4 regions of the Geodermatophilus sp. SYSU D00867 genome follow, and region 1 is predicted to be linked to each of the others. Evidence: riboswitches for the same ligand, from Rfam matches in the RefSeq annotation. Region 1 holds a riboswitch; each other region holds the start of a gene.
What was found. A riboswitch is a leader RNA that binds a small molecule or an ion and turns the genes downstream of it on or off. The one in region 1 is predicted to bind cyclic di-AMP.

Region 1 (2,840 bases):
ACGGCCGGCCCGGACTCCTGGGACTGCGGCTCGCTGGTCTCCACCGTCTACCGCGACGCGGGCATCGACCTGCCCGCCGACCAGGCCGGCCTGTTCGCGGTCACCACGCCCGTCGACCCGGCCGACGTCCTGCCCGGCGACCTGGTCTTCCTCGGGACCCCCGAGGCGGGCCTGGGGCACGTCGGCATCGCGCTGGACGCGCAGACCGTGCTCGCCGCCGACGCGCGGGCCGGCGCCGTCGTCGTCCGCCGGCTGCCGGCCGACCAGGTGGTCCACGTCGGGCGGCCGAGCCTCGGCCCGCGGCCGGAGGTGCCCGCCCCCGGTCCGGTCGGCGGAGCCCTGCGGGTCGAGTGCGGCAACACCGTCTACCCGCCGAGCTTCGACGGCGCCCGGGCCTGGGGCGGCTACCCCAACGGCCTCATCCCGCCGAGCGCGCTGTGCCCGATCGGGGTGGGCGGCCACTCGCTGCGCTGCGACGCCGCGGCGGCCTGGCGGGCGATGAGCGCGGCGTTCGCGTCGGCGTTCGGGCAGCCGATCTGCATCACCGACTCCTACCGCACCTACGCCGGCCAGGTCCGCCTGTACGGGGAGAAGCCGGCGCTGGCCGCGGTCCCGGGCACCAGCAACCACGGCTGGGGGCTGGCGGTCGACCTGTGCGGCGGCATCGACGGCTTCGGCACGCCGCAGTACGCGTGGATGGTCGCCAACGCCGGCCGGTTCGGGTGGCTGCACCCGACCTGGGCCGACCCGGGCAACGGCCGCGAGGAGCCCTGGCACTGGGAGTACGCGGGCGGCTGAGCCGGGACTGTCGGTGGCCGTCCCTAGCGTGCTGGTCGACCGACAGGGAGACCCGTCCCGACCGCGGCCCGGCACCGGGCGGCGCGGCCGGGGCACCGGAGGGACACGGCCATGCTCATCGACTGCGACTCGTGCACCGCGCGCGGCGCCGGCTGCGCCGACTGCGTCGTCACCGCCCTGCTGGGCGCCCCGCCCGCGGAGCGGGACACCGGCCCCGTGCTGCTGCCGGTGCCCTCCGTCCCGGCGGCCCGGACGGCGGACGGCGCACTGCCGCGCCCGGGCGTGGTCGTGGAGCTCGACGACGTCGAGCGGCGGGCCGTGCGGGCGCTGGCCGAGGGCGGCCTGGTGCCGCCCCTGCGGCACCGGCCGTCGCGGGACGGGCGCCGGCGCACGGGCTGACCGGCGCGGACACCCGATCGGGTACGCACCGGAGTGGCGCGGCTGCTGACCGTGTGTGTCCTCACAGTTCCCGCACCCCCCGTTTGTCACAACTGCATCACGTCCGTACTGTGGCGCCGTCCGGCCGGGTGGTCGTCACCCGACGCAGGGTGACCTCGGCCGACACCGCCGAGTCACCGGACGCCCTCCCGGAGGTGCGCGAGGTGAGCCGGGGACCCACCGCAGCACTGGGGTGAGTTCTCGCGCGCGCCGGTCCCGACCGGGGCGCGGAGATAGGGCACGTCTTCCCAGCCCGAACCCGTCAGCTAACTCGGTAGGCGGTTGCTGAGGAAGAAACGGAGAGCCGCCGCCCGTGGCGACCCCCCGCCCTGCCCTGGGGCATGCACGCGAGAAGTCCACACCCACCACCCGGATCGCCGGCCTGCACCGCCCGTCGCGGGCCCGCCGCCTCGGCCGGGTCACCTTGGTCGGCACCACCGCCGCGCTGACCCTCACCCTGCTGTCCGGCACCGCGGCCGCCGACCCCGAGCGGGCCGGCACCCCGGAGCAGGCCGCCCAGCTCGCCGCCGAGGCCGGTCACCGGCTCGAGGTCGTCACCGAGCAGGTCAACGAGGCCCGCGAGGTCCTCGCCCAGCAGCAGGCCGCCGCCGACGAGGCCGACCGGGCCGCCGCCGAGGCGCAGGACCGGCTGCAGGACCTCGACGGCCGGATCCGCGAGGTGGCCCGCAGCGCCTACACCGCCGGCAACGGCGACGGCTTCGCCGGGCTCGACCTGCTGATGACCAGCGACTCGGCCGAGGACTTCGTCGCCTCGCTGGCCACCCTCGGCCAGATCGCCGACCACACCACCTCGGTCCTCGACCAGGTGAACGAGGCGGCCGCCGCCGCCCGGCAGGCGCAGGCCGACGCCGAGGCCGCCGAGACCGAGGCGCAGCGCACCCTCGACGGCCTGAGCGCCCAGGAGGCGCAGCTCCAGGGCGACATCGCGGACTACCAGGCGCAGTTCGCCGCGCTCACCGAGGCGCAGCGGCAGGCGGCGCTCGCCGCGCAGGAGGCCGGCCTGGCCGCCGGCGCGCAGGCCGGGCCCAGCGCCGGCGGCGGCGCGGGTGGGGAGAGCGCGCCGGCCACCGCGGGCACGCGGGCCGCGGCCCCCGCTCCGGCCCCGGCCCCGGCGCCGTCGGCGGGCAGCGGCGGCAGCGGTGCCGCGCAGACCGCGGTGCAGACGGCGCTGGCCCAGGTGGGCGACCCCTACGTGTGGGGCGCCGGCGGGCCGAACGCCTTCGACTGCTCGGGCCTGACCCAGTACGCCTACGCCGCGGCCGGCATCAGCCTCCCGCACTCCAGCAGCATGCAGTCGCGCATGGGCACCGCCGTCTCGCGGGCGGACCTGCAGCCGGGTGACCTGATCTTCTACTACAGCCCGGTCAGCCACGTCTCGATGTACATCGGCAACGGCCAGATGGTGCACGCCTCCACGTCGGGGCAGCCGGTGAAGGTCGTGTCGGTCGACTCGATGGGCGGCATCACCGCCATGCGCCGCATCGCCTGACGGAGGACCTCCCCGCCCCCACCGCTCGCGAGCTCCCGGCGGGCCCCTGCAGGGAGGCCGTTCCAGCACGTCGCGAGGCCGAGGGCCGGTGACC
Region 2 (2,840 bases), on a different contig from region 1:
CCTGCCCGGCCCCGAGGACGCGGCCGCGATCGTGCGGCGGGCCGAGGAGGAGGCCGCCGCGCTGACGGCCGCCGCCGAGGAGGAGGCCGGGCGGATCCGCGCCGAGGCGCTCGCCGAGGCGCAGGCCCGGCTGTCCGGGGTGGCCGAGATGCGCGAGGCGGTGCTCGCCGCCCGCGAGCAGACCCGCAGCGAGGCCGCCGCCGTCCTCGAGGCCGCGCGCCGCGAGGCGGCCCGGCTGGAGGAGGCGGCCGCCGCGGAGCGCGAGCGGCGGGACCGCGAGGCCGCCGCGGCACGGGCGCGGGCCGACGCCGAGGCGCTCGAGCGCCGGCACGCCGTCGAGGCCGAGCTCGAGCCCCTGCGCGACGAGCGCGACCGGGCGCGCGACTGGCTGCGCCTGCTGACCGGGCAGCTGGACGAGGCGCTCGCCGTCGTCACCGGCGTCGTGCCCGACGACGTCCCCGCCCTCGGCGACAAGCGGGGGCTGGCCCGACTGGAGGAGTCCGCCGGTGGACTCCGGGCGGAGTCGCGTCCGGCGTCGTCCGGGACGGACGTGTCCGACGTGACACCGCTGCACGGGCCCGGCCGGCCCGAGGTGGCCGCGGCCTCCTGACCAGCGGCGACGCGGGGGCGGGTTCCGGGACGAGGGGGTCCGCCCCACCCGTCACGGCCGCACCTCCGGCCCCGGCGGTTGTCACGAACCGGTAACGACCGTACGGTGGCTGACGTCCGGCTGGTCGTCAGGTCCCCGTCCTGGGGAGCCCGGCCGGACGCCGCCGAGTCGTGTCCGCGCCCGTGGACGCGAGCCGGGGACCCACCGCAGTACTGGGGTGAATCGCGCCCGCCGAGCTCCGGCCCGGCGCGCGTAGGGCTCCTTCCCGCCCGAACCCGTCAGCTAACTCGGTAGGCGGCTCACGGAAGAAACGGAGAGTCCCCGCATGCCCCGCCTCCGGGCCGAAGCGGCCCGCAGGTGCAGCTGCCCGCGCGCACACCGCGCTCCCGCGTCCGCCTGACGCCGGCCGCCCCTGCCCTGCCGCTCCCTGCGACGACGTCGCCGGGGACCCCGTAGTCCGCGACACCCGTAGCCCCGCGCCGCACGCGCATGCCCGAGGTCCGCCTCCGGGCCCGCTGCCGCGCGCACTCTCCCTCGGAGCCCTCACCCCCTCATGTCCCGCCACGTCCCGAACACGCCTGCCGACGCCCCCGCGACCGTCGAGCTCGCCACCGCCGACACCCCCGACACCGCCGCCGAGACCACGGCCGGCACCGCCACCCGCGAGCTGCCCGCGGTCGCGGACGCCGCCGAGGCCCCCGCCCGCCGGCGCCTGTTCCGCCGCGGCGGCCCGCCGCTGGGCCCGCGCCGCCCGGCCCTCCTGCTCGGCGCCGCCGCCGCCGGCGCGCTGATCGTCGGCGTCGTCTCCACCAGCGGCCCCGCCGCCTCCGCCGGTACCGACACCGCCGGCACCGCGGTCAGCGTCGCCGACGAGCTGGGCATCCCCGAGCAGCAGGCCGCGACCGCCCCCGACCTGACGTCGCTGGCCGACATCGCCGCCTCGCGCGCCGAGCGCAGCGCGCAGGAGGCCGGTGCCGCCCACGCACAGCTCGCCGCCGAGCAGGCCGAGCGCGACCGCCAGGCCGCCGAGGCCGAGGCCGCCCGCGTCGCCGCCGAGCAGGAGGCCGCCCGCGTCGCCGCGGAGCAGGAGGCCGCCCGCCAGGCCGCCGAGGCGCAGGCCGCCGCCGAGGCCGCGGCCGCGCAGCAGGCCGCCGAGGAGCAGGCCGCCGAGGAGGCCGCCGAGGAGGCCGCGCCCGCCGCGCCCTCCGGCTCCTTCAAGGACTACGCGCTGAGCAAGGTCGGCAGCGGCGAGCAGTTCTCCTGCCTGGAGAAGCTGTGGGGCAAGGAGAGCGGCTGGAACCCCAACGCCCAGAACCCCACCAGCACCGCCTACGGCATCCCGCAGTTCCTGGACTCCACCTGGGCCAGCACCGGGATCGCCAAGACCTCCGACGGCTACCGCCAGATCGACGCCGGCCTGATCTACATCGAGGAGCGCTACGGCTCGCCGTGCGACGCCTGGGCGCACAGCCAGGCCACCGGCTGGTACTGATCGACACGTGATCCATCGAGGGCCGGCCACCCGGGTGGTGCCCGCGGGGTTCGTCCGCGCGCACACCCAGGTGCGCCGGCCCTCGCTCGTCCCCGAGGTGCGGCTGCACGTCGCCGACGACGTCGTCGCCCTGTGGGAGGCGATGGAGACCGCGGCCGGCGGGGCGGGCGAGGAGCCGCCGTTCTGGGCCGCCGCCTGGCCCGGCGGGCAGGCGCTGGCCCGCCACCTGCTCGACGAGCCCGCCACCGTCGCCGGCCGCACGGTGCTCGACCTCGGGTCGGGCAGCGGCCTGGTGGCCGTCGCCGCCGTCCTCGCCGGTGCCCGGTGGGTGCTGGCCAGCGACGTCGACCCGTTCTCCCGGACGGCGGTCGGCGTCAACGCCGGCCTCAACGGCGTCGCGGGCATCAGCGTCACCGGCGACGTGCTGGACCGCGAGCCGCCCGCCGTCGACGTCGTCGTCGCCGGGGACGTCTGCTACGACCGGGAGATGACCGGGCGGGTGCTGCCCTTCCTCGACCGGGCGCGGGCCCGCGGCTGCGAGGTACTCGTCGGCGACCCCGGCCGCCCGTACCTCCCGCACGAGCGGCTGGAGTCGGCCGCGGTGTACGAGGTCCCCGAGACGGAGGGGCCCGGGCTGCGCCGGACGACGGTGTGGCGGCTGCCCTGAGCGCCGCCGGATACGGTCGCCGCGTGCGCCCCTACGCCTTCACCGGTACCGCCGTCGTCACCGGGGCGGCC
Region 3 (2,840 bases), on a different contig from region 1:
GCGTGCAGACCCTCCAGTTGGCGTCGAGCACCTGGTTGCGGGTGCCGAGCAGGTCGTGGGACAGGCTGAGGAGGACGCCGTTGGCCTGGATCAGGTCCTGGGCGTCCTGCAGGGTCATCCCGACCACCGACGGCATGGCGAAGTCGACCACCGGCGCGGCCGGCGTGGTCGGGGCCGGGGTGGTCGGGGCGGCGGTGGTGGACGGGACCGGCGCGGGCGCCGGCGTCGACTCGGGAGCCGGCGCGGAGGCCGACGCACTGGTGGCCGAGGAGGTCGACGCGTCCGACGCCGCCGCGGTCTCGTCGCTCCCGCACCCGGAGGCGAGGACGCCGACGGAGAGCAGGACCGGGACGGCGGCGAGCCGGCGGAGCGGACGGACGGCAGAGGCGAGCTGGGTCATGGGACACCCCGTGGAGATCGAGAGCGGCGCGTGCGCCGGTCGCCCCACAGCCGGGCTGCGACCCGGTGCCGCAAGAGGAACGCCAGGAGCCTCACACGGTCGGCGGTCGCCGTCCGGGAGATCCGGGACGGCGTCGTAGCGGGACGGTCACGAAGTGCCCCGGTCGCCCCGCCGGTCCCCCCGGACACGCCGCGGCCCCCGTCCCGGGTGGGGGACGGGGGCCGCGGTCGCGCTCGCAGGTCAGTAGCCGCGACCGGCCTGACCCTTGCCGCCCTTCGCGTTCTTGGCCTGGAAGTCGCGGATGAACTGCTTGATCTTGGCCTGGTTCTGCGGCTTCCGGAGCTCCTGGACGACCTTGGCGGCGACGCCCGAGGCGATCAGGTTCCTCATCATGCCCATGGGGGGACTCCCTCCTCTCGACTGCTGGTTCCGGTGCCCCGTCAACGGGCGGCGCAACCGTCGCGATCCCCGGGGTTTCCCGCTCCCGTCGTGGTGGGCCGCTGACGCGCTGTGCGGGCGCACCGCTGCGTCCTTTCTCGTCCGCCACGGCGTGTCGGCGCCTGCGTGTCGGAGGTCGAGCGGCGGAGAGGACGACTCCTGCGCTGGTGGAACGGGCGATTCGGATCCGCGGCCCGCGTCAAGTCCGCGACTCGCGTCCGGGCGTGGCGCGGACGCGATCCGGTTGAACGCTGCAACACCCCTCCCTACCGTCGTCGCGGTCCGGCCGGCCCTCAGTCACCTCCCGTGTGACACCCGCCGGACACGCCGAACCAGGCGGCCGGCAACCGGCCGGCGCCCGGACCGGGGACCCACGTGAGCACTGGGGTGAAGCGCGCGCCGTCGCGCCGGGCGACTCCTCCGCCCGAACCCGTCAGCTAACCCGGTAGGCGGTCGCGGAGAACAGGAGAACCGTCGTCGATGACGACTGCACGCACGTCCACCGCCCGTCGTTCGTTCCGCGGCATCGCCGTCGCGGCCCTCGCCGGAGCCGGCATCGCCCTCTCACCCCTCCCGGCGTCGGCCGCCGCGGGCGACGGGGGTACCGCGACGGTCGCCGCCGCACCGGCGGCCGCTCCCAACGGCGCGGCCCAGGCCGCCGTCGACACCGCCCTGGCCCAGGTCGGTGACCCGTACGTGTACGGCGCCACCGGCCCGAGCTCGTTCGACTGCTCGGGCCTGACCAGCTACAGCTACCAGGCGGCGGGCGTCTCGATCCCGCGCACCTCGAAGGCCCAGTCGACGTTCGGCACCCCGGTGGTGAAGGCCGACCTGCAGCCGGGCGACCTGGTGTTCTTCTACAGCCCCGTGTCGCACGTGGGCATGTACATCGGCAACGGCCAGATGGTCCACGCCTCGACCGCCGGCAAGCCGGTGGCCGTCGTGAGCCTCGACTCGATGCCGGAGTACGTGGGCGCGCGCCGCGTCGCCTGACGCGCGGAACGGTGTCCCCGGCCGGCTCGCCCGGCCGGGGGCACCGAACCGTCCTCGGGTGGTGTCCGCCGGCGATCCCGCCTGGCCGCGGCCGGCCGGCCCCGGGCCGGTGGTGGCGGTGGGCAAGCTCGTCGCCGACCAGCTGCTCGAGCTGTCCGCGCCGCTGGTGGCCGGCGGCCAGCAGCGGGTCGAGCGGACGACGACGGCCGGCGGCGCCCCCGCCAACGTCACCGCCGGCGTGGCCCATCTGGGTGCGCCGGCGCGGTTCGCGGGCTGGGCCGGCGCCGACCCGCTGGCCGACGGGCTGCTGGCCGGTCTCGCTCGGAGGGGCGTCGAGCTCGCGGTGGTCCGCCGCGGGCGCGCGCCGCTGTCGACGGTGCTCGTGCACCCCGACGGCGAGCGCACGGTGCTGACCGACCGCGGCGAGGGCGGCCTGGAGCCGGCCGACGTCCGGCCGGAGTGGTTCGCCGGCGCCGCCGTCGCCCACCTCGACGGCTACGACCTGCTGCGCTTCCCCGACGCGGTGCGGGCCGCGGCCGGCACGGCGCACGACCTCGGGGTGCCGGTGAGCGCGGACGTCGCCGCGGCCGCCCGCATCGAGCGGCACGGTGCCGATGGCTACGTCGAGCTGCTCGCCGGGCTGCGTCCGGACGTGCTCTGCTGCAACGCCGCGGAGGCCGCGGCCCTGGGCCTGGACGGCGCCCTGCCCGCCTGGGCGCCGCCGCTGGTGCTGGTGCACGCCGGCGCCCGGCCGACCCGGGTCGTCACGGCGGCGGGCACGGTGGAGGTCCCGGTGGAGCCGCTGCCCGCGGGTGGACCGCGCGACACGACGGGCTGCGGGGACGCGTTCGCGGCCGGGCTGCTGACCGGCTGGCGCGCGGGCGTGCCCGTGCTGGACGCCGTCCGGACCGGCCACGCGGCAGCTGCTGTGGTGGCGGGTGTGGTCGGCGGTCAGCCGCCATCGTCAGGCGCCTGACCTGGGGGTTCGTGCTGCGCGGGCACTGCCGGC
Region 4 (2,840 bases), on a different contig from region 1:
CAGCATCCGCTGCTCCCAGATCAGGTAGTCGACGCCGAGCTCGTCCCAGTGCGCGCGGTGGTAGGCGACGATCGCGTCGCCGAGGGCGGCGTCGGTCATGACCATGTAGTCCAGCGCCCTGCCGGAGGGGTGGCCGCCCGGGTCGGCCGCGCTGGCGCGGGTGCCGCCCAGGGTGATCGCGTCCGCCCCCGGCACGTTGCTGACGACGGCGTCCGCGGCGGCCTGCACCTGCGGCTCGACCGGACCGGTGCTGTTGGTGATGCGGGCGACGGCCGAGACGACGGTGGTGCCCGCGGTCTCCGCCGGGCCGGCCTCCTCCTCGGCCTCGGCGGCCTCGGCGGCCTCGGCGGCTGCGGCGGCCTCCGCCGCGGCGGCGGCCTCGGCGGCCGCGGCGGCTGCGGCGGCCTCCGCGGCGGCGCGGGCGGCGGCCTCGGCCTCGGCCCGCTGCCGGTCGACGGTGGCCTGGTCGGCGGCGGCCTGCGACTGCTGGGCCGCGGTCTCGGCGGCCTCCCGCGAGCTGCGGGTGGCGGCGAGGTCCTCGAGCGGCGCCAGGTCCGGCGGGGCGGTGGCGGTCACCGGGCCGGACTGCGCCGACAGCCCCAGCGCCTCGGCGACGGCGACCGACCCGCTCGCCGTCCCGGCCTCGGCGGTGGCGGCCGGCTGCGGGCCGACCAGGACGTTGACCAGGACCGCGCCGGCGGCGGCGACGCCCAGGTACAGGCCCGGACGGCGGTGCGCGGCCGGCGGGCGGCGGCGGTCGGAACGGTCTGCGGACGCGCCGGGGCGGCCGGGGGTGGTGCTCGAGGGCATGGGTGCAGGTCTCCCGTCAGCCGCCTGCCGAGTTAGCTGACGGGTTCGGGCGGGAAGCAGCCCTACCCGCCCGGACGCACGGGTCCGGTGCGGGATTCACCCCAGTACTGCGGTGGGTCCCCGGCTCGCCCAGGGGGCGACTCGGCGGCGACCGCCCGGGTCCCCTGGCGGGGACGGGGCCGGACGGCCTCGGCCACGGTAACGGCCGTTACCCGTCCGTGACAAACCGCGGCCGCGTTCCGTGGCGGGGACCACACGCCGGTCAGGGGCGGGTGCGCAGCCGCCCGACGACGCGCAGCGGCAGGCGCAGCCACCACCCGGTCACCCGCCAGGGCAGGACCGCGGCGGCCCGGACGCCGCGCGCGCCGAGGGCGGCGAGGTCGGCCCACTCGGCCGGCCGCGGCGCCGGGGCGGCCGGCGCGGCGGAGGGGGGCGGCCCGGCGGGGGTCGGCTCCTCGTCCTCCTCCGGCGTCCCGCCGGAGGCCCCGTCCGACGGCGCCACCACCGACGGACCGGCGGGCTCCCCCGGGTCCTCCTCGGGCACGAGGACGTCGAACGCGGTCCGGCGGCGCGGGGCGCGCAACGAGTCGAACGACGGGATCGCCGGGGACGGCGGCGCGTCGTCCTCGTCGGGCAGCGGCCATAGCCCCACCGCCACGGGCTCGGGGACGACCGCGCGGACGGCGGCCACCATCGCCGGTCCCAGCCCGGGGACGGCGGCCAGCTCGCGGCGGGTCAGCGCGGACAGCTGCTCGACGGTGGTGATCCCGGCGCGGGTCAGCGCGCCCACCGCCCGCGCGGGCAGACCCAGCTCCCGGACGCTCCCCGTCGGCTCGACCCGCGACCTCGTCGACATGGCGTCGGACCCTAGCCCCGGGTTCACCGGGACGGTCCCGCCGGGGAGCCGTCCCAGGCCGGTTCCGGCGGGACGGTCCCGCCGGCGCCGGCGTCCGGGGCCGGGGAGGTCGCCGGCGCCCCACCGGTCGACGTCGTCCCCGCGTCCGGGGCCGGGGACTCCCCCGTCGCCGGCGGGGCGGTGTCCCCGGGCGTCCCGGTCGCCGGCGCCGGCGGTTCCGGCGTCGTGCTGCCGGACGGGGTGCTCTCCGGGGCCTCGGGCGTGCTCTCTGGCGCCGTGCCCGCGGACCCGGGGCTCTCCGCCGTGGTCGCCTCGGGAGCGGGCGCCTCGGGGGTCGTGACCTCGGGGGTCGTGACCTCGGGGGTCGTGACCTCGGGGGTGGTGGCCTCCGGGCCCGGGGCCTCCGGCGTCGGGGTCCCGGGGGTGCTGCTGTCCGCGGCGGGCGCCTCCGGCGTCGCCGCGGGGGCCTCCGGCGCGGACCCACCGGACGGGCCGGGCCCGGCGGCGGGCGCCTCGGGCTCGGGCACCGCGGTGTCGGGTGCGACGGCGGCGACCACCTGCACCCGGTCGCCGGCGGCCAGCTCCACGTCCACCGGGTCCAGGCCGACGACGGTGCCGGGAGCCGCGTCCGGGGTCTGCTCGCCGCGCTGGCCGACGGTGAGACCGAGGGCGGTCAGGTCGTCGGTGACCTCGGCCACCGGGCGGCCGAGGAAGTCCGCGGCCCGCAGCACGATCCCGGCCTGCTGCGTCTCGGCGGCGTCGGCCACCGGCACGTCACCGGCGCGGGTCGTGGTGAACAGCACGCCGCCGACGACGAGCGCGACCAGCAGCAGCGGCAGCAGGACCAGCGCCCGCCGGCGCCGGCGCGGCTCCGGCCCGGGGACCGGCGCGGGCTCCGGGACCGGCCCGGGGACGGGGGCGGCGGCCGCCACCGGGCGGGTGGGCGGCACGGGGGCGGCCCGGGGGTCCAGGGCCTCCTCGACCGCGGCCAGGAAGGCGGCGCCGTCGGGCAGGCGGGCGCCGGGGTCCTTGGTCAGCGCGGCACCGATGAGCTCCTTGACGTCGGGCGGCAGGTCGTCGGGCAGCGGCTCGGGCTGCTCGCGGACCTGCTTGAGCGCGACGGTGACCGGGTTGGTGCCGGTGAAGGCGGCGTGGCCGGTCAGCGACTCGTAGC

Region 2: another riboswitch for cyclic di-AMP. It lies ahead of ACI8AK_RS07590 (aggregation-promoting factor C-terminal-like domain-containing protein); the one in region 1 lies ahead of ACI8AK_RS20615 (C40 family peptidase).
Region 3: another riboswitch for cyclic di-AMP. It lies ahead of ACI8AK_RS02645 (C40 family peptidase); the one in region 1 lies ahead of ACI8AK_RS20615 (C40 family peptidase).
Region 4: another riboswitch for cyclic di-AMP. It lies ahead of ACI8AK_RS13835 (hypothetical protein); the one in region 1 lies ahead of ACI8AK_RS20615 (C40 family peptidase).

Annotation. Positions count from the first base shown of each region.
Region 1 covers NZ_JBJGZC010000027.1:31,339-34,178, reverse strand. The annotation lists gene ACI8AK_RS20625 (D-alanyl-D-alanine carboxypeptidase family protein) at 1-798, shown strand, start outside; gene ACI8AK_RS20620 (hypothetical protein) at 910-1,197, shown strand; cyclic di-AMP (ydaO/yuaA leader) riboswitch at 1,354-1,533, shown strand; gene ACI8AK_RS20615 (C40 family peptidase) at 1,550-2,746, shown strand.
Region 2 covers NZ_JBJGZC010000006.1:134,597-137,436, forward strand. The annotation lists gene ACI8AK_RS07585 (hypothetical protein) at 1-610, shown strand, start outside; cyclic di-AMP (ydaO/yuaA leader) riboswitch at 762-922, shown strand; gene ACI8AK_RS07590 (aggregation-promoting factor C-terminal-like domain-containing protein) at 1,164-2,102, shown strand; gene ACI8AK_RS07595 (class I SAM-dependent methyltransferase) at 2,110-2,769, shown strand; gene ACI8AK_RS07600 (SDR family NAD(P)-dependent oxidoreductase) at 2,793-2,840, shown strand, end outside.
Region 3 covers NZ_JBJGZC010000002.1:116,150-118,989, reverse strand. The annotation lists gene ACI8AK_RS02655 (PASTA domain-containing protein) at 1-400, opposite strand, end outside; gene ACI8AK_RS02650 (hypothetical protein) at 641-799, opposite strand; cyclic di-AMP (ydaO/yuaA leader) riboswitch at 1,201-1,285, shown strand; gene ACI8AK_RS02645 (C40 family peptidase) at 1,319-1,831, shown strand; gene ACI8AK_RS02640 (carbohydrate kinase family protein) at 1,890-2,807, shown strand; gene ACI8AK_RS02635 (DUF222 domain-containing protein) at 2,819-2,840, shown strand, end outside.
Region 4 covers NZ_JBJGZC010000013.1:47,695-50,534, forward strand. The annotation lists gene ACI8AK_RS13835 (hypothetical protein) at 1-810, opposite strand, end outside; cyclic di-AMP (ydaO/yuaA leader) riboswitch at 817-967, opposite strand; gene ACI8AK_RS13840 (DNA-directed RNA polymerase subunit alpha C-terminal domain-containing protein) at 1,073-1,666, opposite strand; gene ACI8AK_RS13845 (protein kinase domain-containing protein) at 1,690-2,840, opposite strand, start outside.